DNA from 2 places in the Nocardia sp. NPDC055165 genome. Region 2 is predicted to be linked to the other one. Evidence: riboswitches for the same ligand, from Rfam matches in the RefSeq annotation. Region 2 holds a riboswitch; the other holds the start of a gene.
The links. A riboswitch is a leader RNA that binds a small molecule or an ion and turns the genes downstream of it on or off. The one in region 2 is predicted to bind cobalamin.

Region 1 (5,151 bases), on a different contig from region 2:
TCCCAGTACGGCTCGAGATCGCACACGTTCTGCAGGTTCAGGCCGGTGTCGCGATCGGTGTGCGCGGTGGCCGCCACGATCGCCGACAGCGCGGGCTGTGAGGTGGTGCCCGCCATGGCAGCGGACGCACCGTCGACCGCGTCGGCCCCGGCCTGCCAGGCCGCCAGATAGGTGGCCAGCTGGCCGCCGGGGGTGTCGTGGGTGTGCACGTGCACCGGCAGATCGAAGTTGCTGCGCAGTGCGGTCACGAGTTTCGCGGCGGCGGGGGCACGCAGCAGACCGGCCATGTCCTTGATCGCGAGGACGTGCGCGCCCGCGTCGACGATCTGTTCGGCCAGCTTCAGGTAGTAGTCGAGGGTGTAGAGCGATTCGTTCGGGTCGAGCAGGTCGCCGGTGTAGCTGAGCGCGACTTCGGCTATGGCGGTACCGGTTTCGCGGACCGCGTCGATCGCCGGACGCATCTGGTCGACGTTGTTGAGCGCGTCGAAGATGCGGAAGATGTCGATACCGGTGGCGGCGGCCTCGGAAACGAAAGCGCGCGTGACCTGTTCGGGGTAGGGCGTGTAGCCCACGGTGTTGCGACCGCGCAGCAGCATCTGCAGGCAGATGTTCGGCACGGCTTCGCGCAGCGCGGCCAGGCGCTCCCACGGGTCCTCGTGCAGGAACCGCAGTGCCACATCGTAAGTCGCGCCGCCCCAGGCTTCGATCGAGAGCAGTTCGGGGGTCAGCCGCGCGACATGACCCGCCACACCGAGCAGACCGTTGGTGCGGACACGGGTGGCCAGCAGCGACTGGTGTGCGTCACGGAAGGTCGTGTCGGTGACACCGAGTGCCCTCTGCTCGCGCAGGGCCTTCGCGAAACCCTCCGGTCCGAGAGTGAGCAGACGCTGGCGCGAGCCGTCCGGCGGCGGCAGCGTGAGGTCGACAGCGGGCAGCTTGTCGTAGGGGTACACCGTGGTCGGGCGGTCGCCGTTCGGCTTGTTGACGGTGATGTCTGCCAGATAGGTCAGGATCTTGGTGCCGCGGTCGGCCGAGCCGCGCGAGGTGAGCAGTTCGGGACGCTCGTCGATGAACGAGGTGGTGACCCGGCCCGCCTGGAAATCGGGGTCGTCGAGCACCGCCAGCAGGAACGGGATGTTGGTCGTCACGCCGCGGATACGGAATTCGGCCAGCGCCCGGCGGGCGCGCGCGGCGGCGGCGGGCAGGTCACGACCACGGCAGGTGAGCTTCACCAGCATCGAGTCGAAGTAGGCGCCGATCTCGGCGCCGAGATTCGCGCCGCCGTCGAGGCGGATGCCCGCGCCGCCGGGGGTGCGGTAGGCGGTGATGCGGCCGGTGTCGGGGCGGAAGCCGTTGGCCGGGTCCTCGGTGGTGATGCGGCACTGCAGCGCGGCGCCGCGAATCTGCACCGTCTCCTGGCTCAGCCCCAGGTCGGCGAGGGATTCGCCCGCCGCGATGCGCAGCTGCGACTGCACCAGGTCGACGTCGGTGATCTCCTCGGTGACCGTGTGCTCCACCTGGATGCGCGGGTTCATCTCGATGAACACGTGGTTGCCGCGCTCATCCAGGAGGAACTCCACGGTGCCCGCGTTGATGTAGCCGATCTGGCGGGCGAAGGCCACCGCGTCGGCGCAGATGCGCTCGCGCAGTTCCGGTGACAGGTTCGGGGCGGGCGCGAGCTCGATCACCTTCTGGTGGCGACGCTGCAGCGAACAGTCCCGCTCGAACAGGTGCATGACGTTGCCGTGCTGGTCGGCCAGGATCTGTACCTCGATGTGGCGCGGGTTCACCACCGCCTGCTCGAGGAACACCGTCGGATCGCCGAACGCCGACTCCGCTTCGCGCGACGCGGCCTCGATCGACTCACGCAGTTGCTCGGGCGCGGCGACCCGGCGCATGCCACGGCCACCACCACCGGCGACGGCCTTGACGAAGATCGGGTATTCGAGTTCGGCCGAGGCGGTGAGCAATTCGTCGATATCGGCCGAGGGCTCGCTGGACTTCAGCGTCGGCAGTCCGGCCGCCTTCGCCGCCGCGATGGCCGTGGCCTTGTTGCCGGCCATCTCCAGGATCTCGGCGGTGGGGCCGATGAAGGTGATGCCCTCGGCGGCACAGGCCGCGGCGAGGTCGGGGTTCTCCGACAGGAAGCCGTAGCCGGGGTAGATCGCGTCGGCGCCGGCGCTCTTGGCCGCCTCGATGATCGCCTCGATCGACAGGTACGCGCGAACGGGATGACCCTCTTCGCCGATCTGATAGGACTCGGCAGCCTTCAGGCGATGGACGGAATTGCGATCCTCGTGCGGGAACACCGCGACCGTTCCGATGCCGAGTTCGTAGGCCGCGCGGAAGGCACGGATAGCGATCTCACCACGATTTGCGACCAAGACTTTCGAGAACATTGGCCTACGGTACCCGGCCACGAGCCGGGGCCGGACACGCAAGGTGGCTTCGCAGCAATCTTCACACCGCACACCTGCCTACCTGCGAAGTTGCGTTCATCGGGCCGTCACATCTCACCGTGCGCAGCGGTGCGCGGTGCGCACGGACAACGTGGGCGCAACCGCAGGTCACGGCCGTGTACCGGATGGGGCGGTGACCCATGGCCCCGCCGAGGGCCTATGCTGGGCAGGCAGCTGGTTCGCGTGCGCGGTGGAAGAGTCGGAGCCCCGACCTCCCGCGTAGGCGTCGAAACCCGGGTGCGGATCATGTTCCGCACCGGGTGAGAGGGAACCCGGTGAGAATCCGGGACTGTCCCGCAGCGGTGAGCAGGAACGACCGCCGTCATCAGCACTGGGCTGCACGCCTGGGAAGCGACGGCCAGTAGGTCGGTCGATCACACGACCGGTGCCCGCGAGTCCGAAGACCTGCCGACTGTGCCGGATACGCCGTATCCGGCGGCCACCGCCTCGTGGATCGGGCGCGCGGACCACCGATACCGACCTGTCGTGTGCTTTCGCGACTCTGTCGGCCGTGTGGCGTGTGCCCGCGAAAAGGCGGCGGCTCTCCCCGCACGACACTGGAGAATCTCCGTGACTGTTTCGCATACCCCCTTCACCGCAACGGTTCTCGGCCTACCGCGAGTGGGCCCGAACCGGGAACTCAAGCGCGCCACCGAGTCCTACTGGGCGGGCCGCGCCGATGCCGCGCACCTGCACGCGGTCGGCCGTCAGCTCCGTCGCGCCCAGCTCACCGAACTCGCCGCGGCCGGAATGGATTCGGTGCCGGTGGGCACCTTCTCCTACTACGACCAGATGCTCGACACCGCGGAACTGCTGGGCGCACTGCCGGCGCGGGTCGCCGGAATCGCCGATCCGCTCGACCGCTATTTCGCGGCCGCGCGCGGCACCGACACGATCGCTCCGCTGGAGATGACCAAGTGGTTCGACACCAACTACCACTACCTGGTGCCCGAAATCGATGCGGCCACCACCTTTTCCCTGCATCCGGGCAAGCTGCTGACCGAACTCGACGAGGCGATCGAGCTGGGGGTCCCCGCACGGCCGGTGGTGATCGGTCCGATCACCTTCCTGAAGCTGGCCAAAGCCGTCGACGGCGCCGCACTGGAGCGGCTGCCCGAGCTGGTGCCGCTGTATCTCGACCTGCTGGCCCGGCTGGCGGACGCGGGCGCGCGGTGGGTACAGATCGATGAGCCGGTGCTGGTCACCGACCTGACCGAGGCGGAGCTCGCCCTGGTCGGCCAGACCTACAGCGCGTTGTCGGCCGCGCAGAACCGGCCCGCGATCCTGGTCGCGACCTACTTCGGGCACCCCGATGCCGCCCTGGCGGTGCTGGCCGACACCGAGATCGAGGGTGTCGCCCTCGATGTCACCGCGGGCGCCGATCTCTCGGCGGTCGCGGCGTTGCCCACCCTGTCCCGCAAACTGGTGGTGGCGGGTGTGGTCGACGGCCGCAATATCTGGCGCGCCGACCTCGACGCTGCCCTCGGCACCCTGGGCACCCTGCTCGGCAGCGCCGACGCGGTGGCCGTGTCGAGCTCGTGCTCGCTGCTGCACGTGCCGTATTCGCTGACTCCCGAGACCGGGCTGGACGAGCGGCTGCGCTCGTGGCTGGCCTTCGGCACCGAGAAGGTCGGCGAGGTGCGCGTCCTGGCCACCGCACTCACCGCGGGCGTCGACGCGGTCGCCGACGAGCTGGCCGCGGCCCGCGCCGCCGCCGACTCACGCCGGACCGATCCGCGTCTGCACAACGACCAGGTCCGCGGCCGGTTGGCCGCGCTCGACGAGAACGACCTGACCCGCTCCCCCGCCGACGAGCGTCGCGCCCGTCAGCGCGATCACCTCGACCTGCCGGTGCTGCCGACCACCACCATCGGCTCCTACCCGCAGACCTCGACCATCCGGCTGGCCCGTGCCGCGCTGCGCAAGGGCGAGATCGACCAGGCCGAGTACGTGCGGCGGATGCGGGCCGAGATCGCCGACGTGATCACCCTGCAGGAAGAGCTCGGTCTCGACGTGCTGGTGCACGGTGAACCCGAACGCAACGACATGGTGCAGTACTTCGCCGAACTGCTCGACGGTTTCGCCGTCACCGAGGCGGGCTGGGTGCAGTCCTACGGCACCCGCTGCGTGCGTCCGCCGATCCTGTTCGGTGATGTCACCCGGCCCGCGGCGATGACGCTGTCGTGGATCGGATACGCCCAGTCGCTGACCACCAAGCCGGTCAAGGGCATGCTCACCGGCCCGGTGACCATCCTGGCGTGGTCGTTCGTCCGCGACGACCAGCCGCTGGGTGACTCGGCCCGCCAAGTCGCGCTCGCCATCCGGGACGAGACGCTCGACCTGGAAGCCCAGGGCGCGCGGATCATCCAGGTCGACGAGCCCGCCCTGCGCGAGCTGCTGCCGCTGCGCGCGGCCGAACAGCCTGCCTACCTGCGGTGGTCGGTGGACTCGTTCCGCCTCGCCACCGCGGGCGTCGCCGACACCACCCAGGTGCACACCCACCTGTGCTACTCGGAGTTCGGCGAGGTCATCTCGGCGATCGCGGGCCTGGACGCCGATGTCACCTCGATCGAGGCGGCGCGCTCGCACATGGAGGTCCTCGACGATCTGAACGCGGCCGGGTTCGCGCTCGGTGTCGGGCCTGGCGTCTACGACATCCACTCGCCGCGGGTGCCGTCGGTCGAGGAGATCA
Region 2 (5,151 bases):
GTCCTTGGTGGCCACGGCCACGATCAGCGCCATGGCCACCCCGGCACCGATCATCGCGCCGCCGACCAGCCCCAGCCCGGCGCCACCGAGCAACACACTCACCACCAGCGCGCCGAGCGAGGCGCCCGCGTTGATCCCGATGATCTCGGGACTCACCAGCGGGTTGGTCGCGATTCGTTGCAGGATCGCCCCCGAGATCGCGAAGGCCGCGCCGACACACAGCCCGGTGAGCACGCGCGGCAACCGATCGGCCACCACCACGTCGTACTCGATGAGCGTGCCACCGCCACCGAGGACCCGCACCACGTCAGCGACCGTGAGCGGGTAGTAGCCGATCGTGAGTGACCACGCCGCCACCGCCAGCGCGGCCACCGTCACCAGCACGGTGACGATCGTGGACCGTGTCCCGACGCGAAAGACGATGCGCCGGTCCGGTGTTCGCAGCAGCAGCGTCCCGCTGGGCAGTACGCCGCGCTCGGTGCCCGTCACAGTGTGGCCACCTTTCGATTGCGCACGAGATAGAGAAAGAACGGCGAGCCCGCGAAGGCGGTGATGATGCCGACCTGGATTTCCTGTGGCCGCGCCAGCATCCGTCCGAGGATGTCGGCCACCAACAGCAGCGTCGGGCCCAGCAGCGCGCACCACAGCAGAATCCACCGGTAGTCGTGTCCGGCGAAGAATCGGGCGATGTGCGGGATCACCAGACCGATGAAGGCGATCGGTCCGGCGATGGCCACCGCCGAGCCCGCGAGCAGCACCACGCTCAACGCGCCGGTCGCGCGCGTCGCGACCAGCCGCGTGCCGAGCGTGCGCGCCATGTCGTCACCGATGGCGACAGCGTTCAGCGGCCGGGCCACCACTACCGCCAGCAACAGCCCGACAGCGATGAACGGTGCTGTCTGCCACACGGATTCGATGTCGGCGCGAGCCAGCGAGCCGACCACCCAGAAACGGAAGTTGTCGAACAGGGTGCGGTCCAGCAGGGTGATCGCCGTGGTGATCGACCCACACAACGCGGTGCAAGCAGCGCCCGCGAGCGCCAGTTTCACCGGTGTCGCGCCACCGAACCCCAACGATCCCAGCGTGTAGACGAACGCCGCGGCGACCGCGGCACCGAGGAAGCCGAACCAGATGAATCCGCCCGTCGCCGTGAGGCCGAACGCACCCATCGCGATCACGATCGCCAGGGACGCACCGGCGTTGACGCCGAGCAGGCCGGGCCCGGCCAGCGGGTTGCGAGTGAGCCCCTGCATCACCGCCCCCGCCAGCGCCAACGCGACACCGGCGAGGAGTCCCGCGACAGTTCTGGGCAGCCTGATGTAGCGCACGACCCGGTCGGTGTCGGTCCCCTGGAAATCGGTGAACGCGACCACGGCCTGGTCGAGGGTGAGCGGGTGCGAGCCGATCAGGATGGACGCGACGCAGACAGCCACCAGCGCGGCGCCGGCCACGATCGGACCGGCGCCGCGAGCGCTGCGCGTCACCGCCGGAACAACTCGGGATGGATCAGGGTGGCGACCAGTTCAGTCGAGTGTGCGATCCGCACCCCTGCCGCCCGGTCGGCGAACAGGAACGGGTGCACAGTCGCGTTCCGCACGGCCGCCAGATTCGCGAATGCCGGGTTTCCGACGATCTTGTCGACCTGGGGCTGACCGTCGGCGCGCGTGTAGGTCGCCTTGCAGCACAGGCTGGTCAGGATGATGTCGGGGTCACGGGCGATGAGCTCTTCCGCGCCGACTGGCACGTTGCGCTTCGCGGTGAGATCGGCGAAGGCATTCACGCCACCGGCGGCCTCGATGATCTGGGTGATGAAATCGATGCCGCCTGCCACGGTGTAGGAGCCGTCGTCTTTGGGGGTGACGACCGCGACCCGCGGCTTCCCGGCGTTGCCGACCTTGGCGCGGACCGCGTCGATGCGTGAACTCAGCTGCGTGACAACTTCTTCGGCGCGCTCGGAGGTGCCCCAGAGGGCACCGAGGTCGCGCAGGTCGGCGTACACGTTGTCGAAGCGCACGGTATCGGGGTCGATCGCCTCATCGGCGAGCCCGTCGGCACTCGGGCACAGCGGACTCAGCACCCAGGTGCGCACACCCAACTCGTGCAGGCTCGCCCTGGTGCCGACGCTGTTCTGCGCCGAGGACGCGAACACCCCGTTGAAACCCGACATGACGAAGTCGGGTCGCTGGGCGAGCAGTTCGTCGCGACTGGGCAACTTCTCGACGTATGGCGAGCGTGCCTGCGCGCCGACGTACTCCGGAAGCACGGCGGAGTCCAGGAATGCTGTCCCCACCAGCCGATCGGTGACACCGAGCGCGTGCGCGATCTCGATCGACGGCTGATACGCCGCGTAGATCCGCTGCGGTGGGCCATCGACGGCGACGTCGATCCCACAGTTCACGCGGGTGACAGCAGCTGCGCCCTCCGCGTCGGAGAGGGGTTGCACACCACAACCGGTGACAACGATCGTGCAGGCGAGCAACGCGCCGGAACGTAGGCGCGCGAAAACAGAGCGGGTCAAGAGACGGCCTTCCAGGTCCTCGTGGAATGGGGTACTGCGTAGCCGTGGCCGGTCTCCTGGCTGACGGGATAGTGCGCGGTGAATCCACCTTCCCAGGGCAGGGCCCCAGTGGCTCCGGATGACAGATGTCGTCCGGATCGATTCACAACTCCCGATCACAGTGGCGAGGGCCGCACCGGTTCTACACCGGTTTCCCGAACACCACGGCTGGTGAACTGTAGCAACGTCGACTGCATCGAGGGGGCGGCGCCGGGGCGGGGTGCTCGCGCGCGGTCGCCGAATCCGATACACAGCCGACTCCCAGCCGGGTCCCACCGGGCTCGACGGTTGCGCCGCGAAGATTCAGCTATCGGCCGAGCACTTCGGCCGGCCGACGATCTCGGCGGTGAGATCGAAGATCAGGAGGAACGCTCATGAGAATGAAGTCGACAGTGGCCAAGACCGCGGTGGCGAGCACTCTCGCCCTCGGGGTGCTGGGTGCCACGGCGGGCGTGGCGAGCGCGGATCCGGGTGGGCACGACCAGCAGCGGCCCGGGCAGGGTCAGGAGCACCGGCCGCAGCAACAGCCGGAGCATCACAACGACGCGCCGCAGCACGGCTTCTGGTTCTTCGGCACCTGGGTTCCCCTGCCCTGAGCCTCACCGCGGACCCGGTGCTCCCCGGGTCCGCGGTGCTCGTCTGTGCGAGTTGCGGTGCAGGACTTCGCTGTCCAGCTCGCGAACCCCATCCGTGCCGACGCCGGTGACGAATGGACTGAAGGCGGGTCGGCACCGTATTTCCGGTACCATTCACTCCCCTGAAGCCGACCCGCCTGCTTGTCACCGGCGCCCATCCGGCCTTCGAGCCCTGGAAGAATCAGCCGTCGCGGTTCCGGTCGGCGCACCGATACTCTGGTAAGGGTGACCGACGGTGCGCCTGCGAAATCGTGTGGTCCGACCCGCTCACCGATGGCCTGGATCAGGCCGGGCTATGCCGGGTACATCGGACCCGAACTCGGTGTCGACCTACATTCCACCTCTGTCGCGGTGCTCAGCGTCGGACTCGACGGGCCGTTCGCCCTCGAGACCGCCACCCACGGCGAAATACTCACTCGCAGCGCGTACAGCCCTGCCCGGGCGGTGCATCGGGTGAATACCCTCGGCAAATGGATCCTGCTCCTGTGGTCGCCCGCTTCGGCCATCGCAGGCCAGATGACGACCACCGAGGGGCCGTACGGATTCGCCCACCTGCGCGAGCGCGAACTGGTCGAACAATGCCGGCTACCTGATGCGGACCCCGGCCGAATCCTGGCGATCGCAGTCGGCGGTCCCCCGGCCGATATCGATCCGCGCATCGAACGCGTGGCGGCCGCGATCCGTCGGCATCCGGATCACGCGTTTCGGGCCGAACCGATCGCCGCGACCCTCGGTCTGTCGACATCGCACTTTCTCCGGTTGTTCGTCCAGCAGTACGGGACCACGTTCCGCCGCTATCAACAGTGGGCCCGCGTCATCCACGCGATGAGAGCTGTCGCCGCCGGCCACGACCTGACCCGATCCGCGACGGACGCGGGATTCGCCACACCCTCGCATTTCAGCGAGACCTTTCATCGCATGTTCGGAATGTCCGCCACAGCAGCCCTGCGCTCGGGGCTCCGATTCGACCTCGAAACCACGTCAGCACCTTGATGGTTACCCCGGTCAGCAATCCAGATCACCGCGGGTAACCACGCTCAGGACCGGTCGGACAGGGCGGTGGCGGCTGGGTTGGTGGCATCCCGGATCACGCGCAAGCCGGTGATCAAGCCGTCGAGTTGAGTGGGGGTCAGCTGACCGGTGAGCCATTGCTCGAGGGCAGCGAGATAGTCCGGAAGGACCTCTTCGAGGCGGCGGATGCCCGCATCGGTCAAGGCCGCGTAGGCGCTGCGCCGATCAGCCGGGTCGAGTTGGCGTTCGACCAGACCCGCGGTGGCCAGCCGGTCGACCAGACGGGTGACCCCACTGGTCGAGAGCTCGGTTTGCGTGGCCAGGTCCGACATCCGCAGGCGGCAGCCCGGGGAGCGACTCAGTCGCAGGAGGGCATTGAGGTCGAGACCCGACAGGCCGTGCGCTTTCCAGGTCGGCTCGAGTTTGGCGATGAGGCCGTTGTGCGCCTCGAAGAGCAGGCCGGAGATGGTGAAGCGGGGGTCGTCGAACAGCTCGCGCACGGACATAACGCCAGCATAGCCGATATTTGCCATGCGGATAGTTGACATGAGGAATACCTACGAGTAAACCTATGCGTAAGCATTATTCCGCACGGCAAATATCGGAGAGATCATGCAGAACAACACGTGGGTAGCCGGTTTCCGGACCGGTGTCATCGACCCGAACGAGCAGATCAAGCTCGCCGAATCACGGGAGTTCAGCGACGAGACCGTGCGCCACGTCCTGCACATGGCAGGCGGCGGCGACGCGGTGCGCGTGCGGTTGACCAACCGCTACGGCGCCGCCCCGCTGCGGATCGGTGCCACCCGGCTCGCCCAGCGCAAGACCGGTTCGGCGATCGGCACGGATCGCGAGGTCACGTTCGGCGGCGCGGCGGACGTCACCATCGACGCGGGCGCCGACCTCGTGAGCGATCCGATCGATCTGGCGGTCGCCGCGGGCGAAGAC

Region 1: linked by a shared signal. The riboswitch ahead of metE (5-methyltetrahydropteroyltriglutamate--homocysteine S-methyltransferase) and the one ahead of ACWFRF_RS20515 (ABC transporter substrate-binding protein) in region 2 are both predicted to bind cobalamin.

The regions. Positions count from the first base shown of each region.
Region 1 covers NZ_JBSGSS010000006.1:408,686-413,836, forward strand. The annotation lists gene ACWFRF_RS15920 (pyruvate carboxylase) at 1-2,399, opposite strand, end outside; cobalamin riboswitch at 2,701-2,886, shown strand; gene metE (5-methyltetrahydropteroyltriglutamate--homocysteine S-methyltransferase) at 3,024-5,151, shown strand, end outside.
Region 2 covers NZ_JBSGSS010000009.1:252,228-257,378, reverse strand. The annotation lists gene ACWFRF_RS20525 (FecCD family ABC transporter permease) at 1-489, opposite strand, end outside; gene ACWFRF_RS20520 (FecCD family ABC transporter permease) at 486-1,484, opposite strand; gene ACWFRF_RS20515 (ABC transporter substrate-binding protein) at 1,481-2,518, opposite strand; cobalamin riboswitch at 2,548-2,753, opposite strand; gene ACWFRF_RS20510 (hypothetical protein) at 2,938-3,153, shown strand; gene ACWFRF_RS20505 (helix-turn-helix domain-containing protein) at 3,418-4,185, shown strand; gene ACWFRF_RS20500 (MarR family winged helix-turn-helix transcriptional regulator) at 4,230-4,709, opposite strand; gene ACWFRF_RS20495 (GDSL-type esterase/lipase family protein) at 4,816-5,151, shown strand, end outside.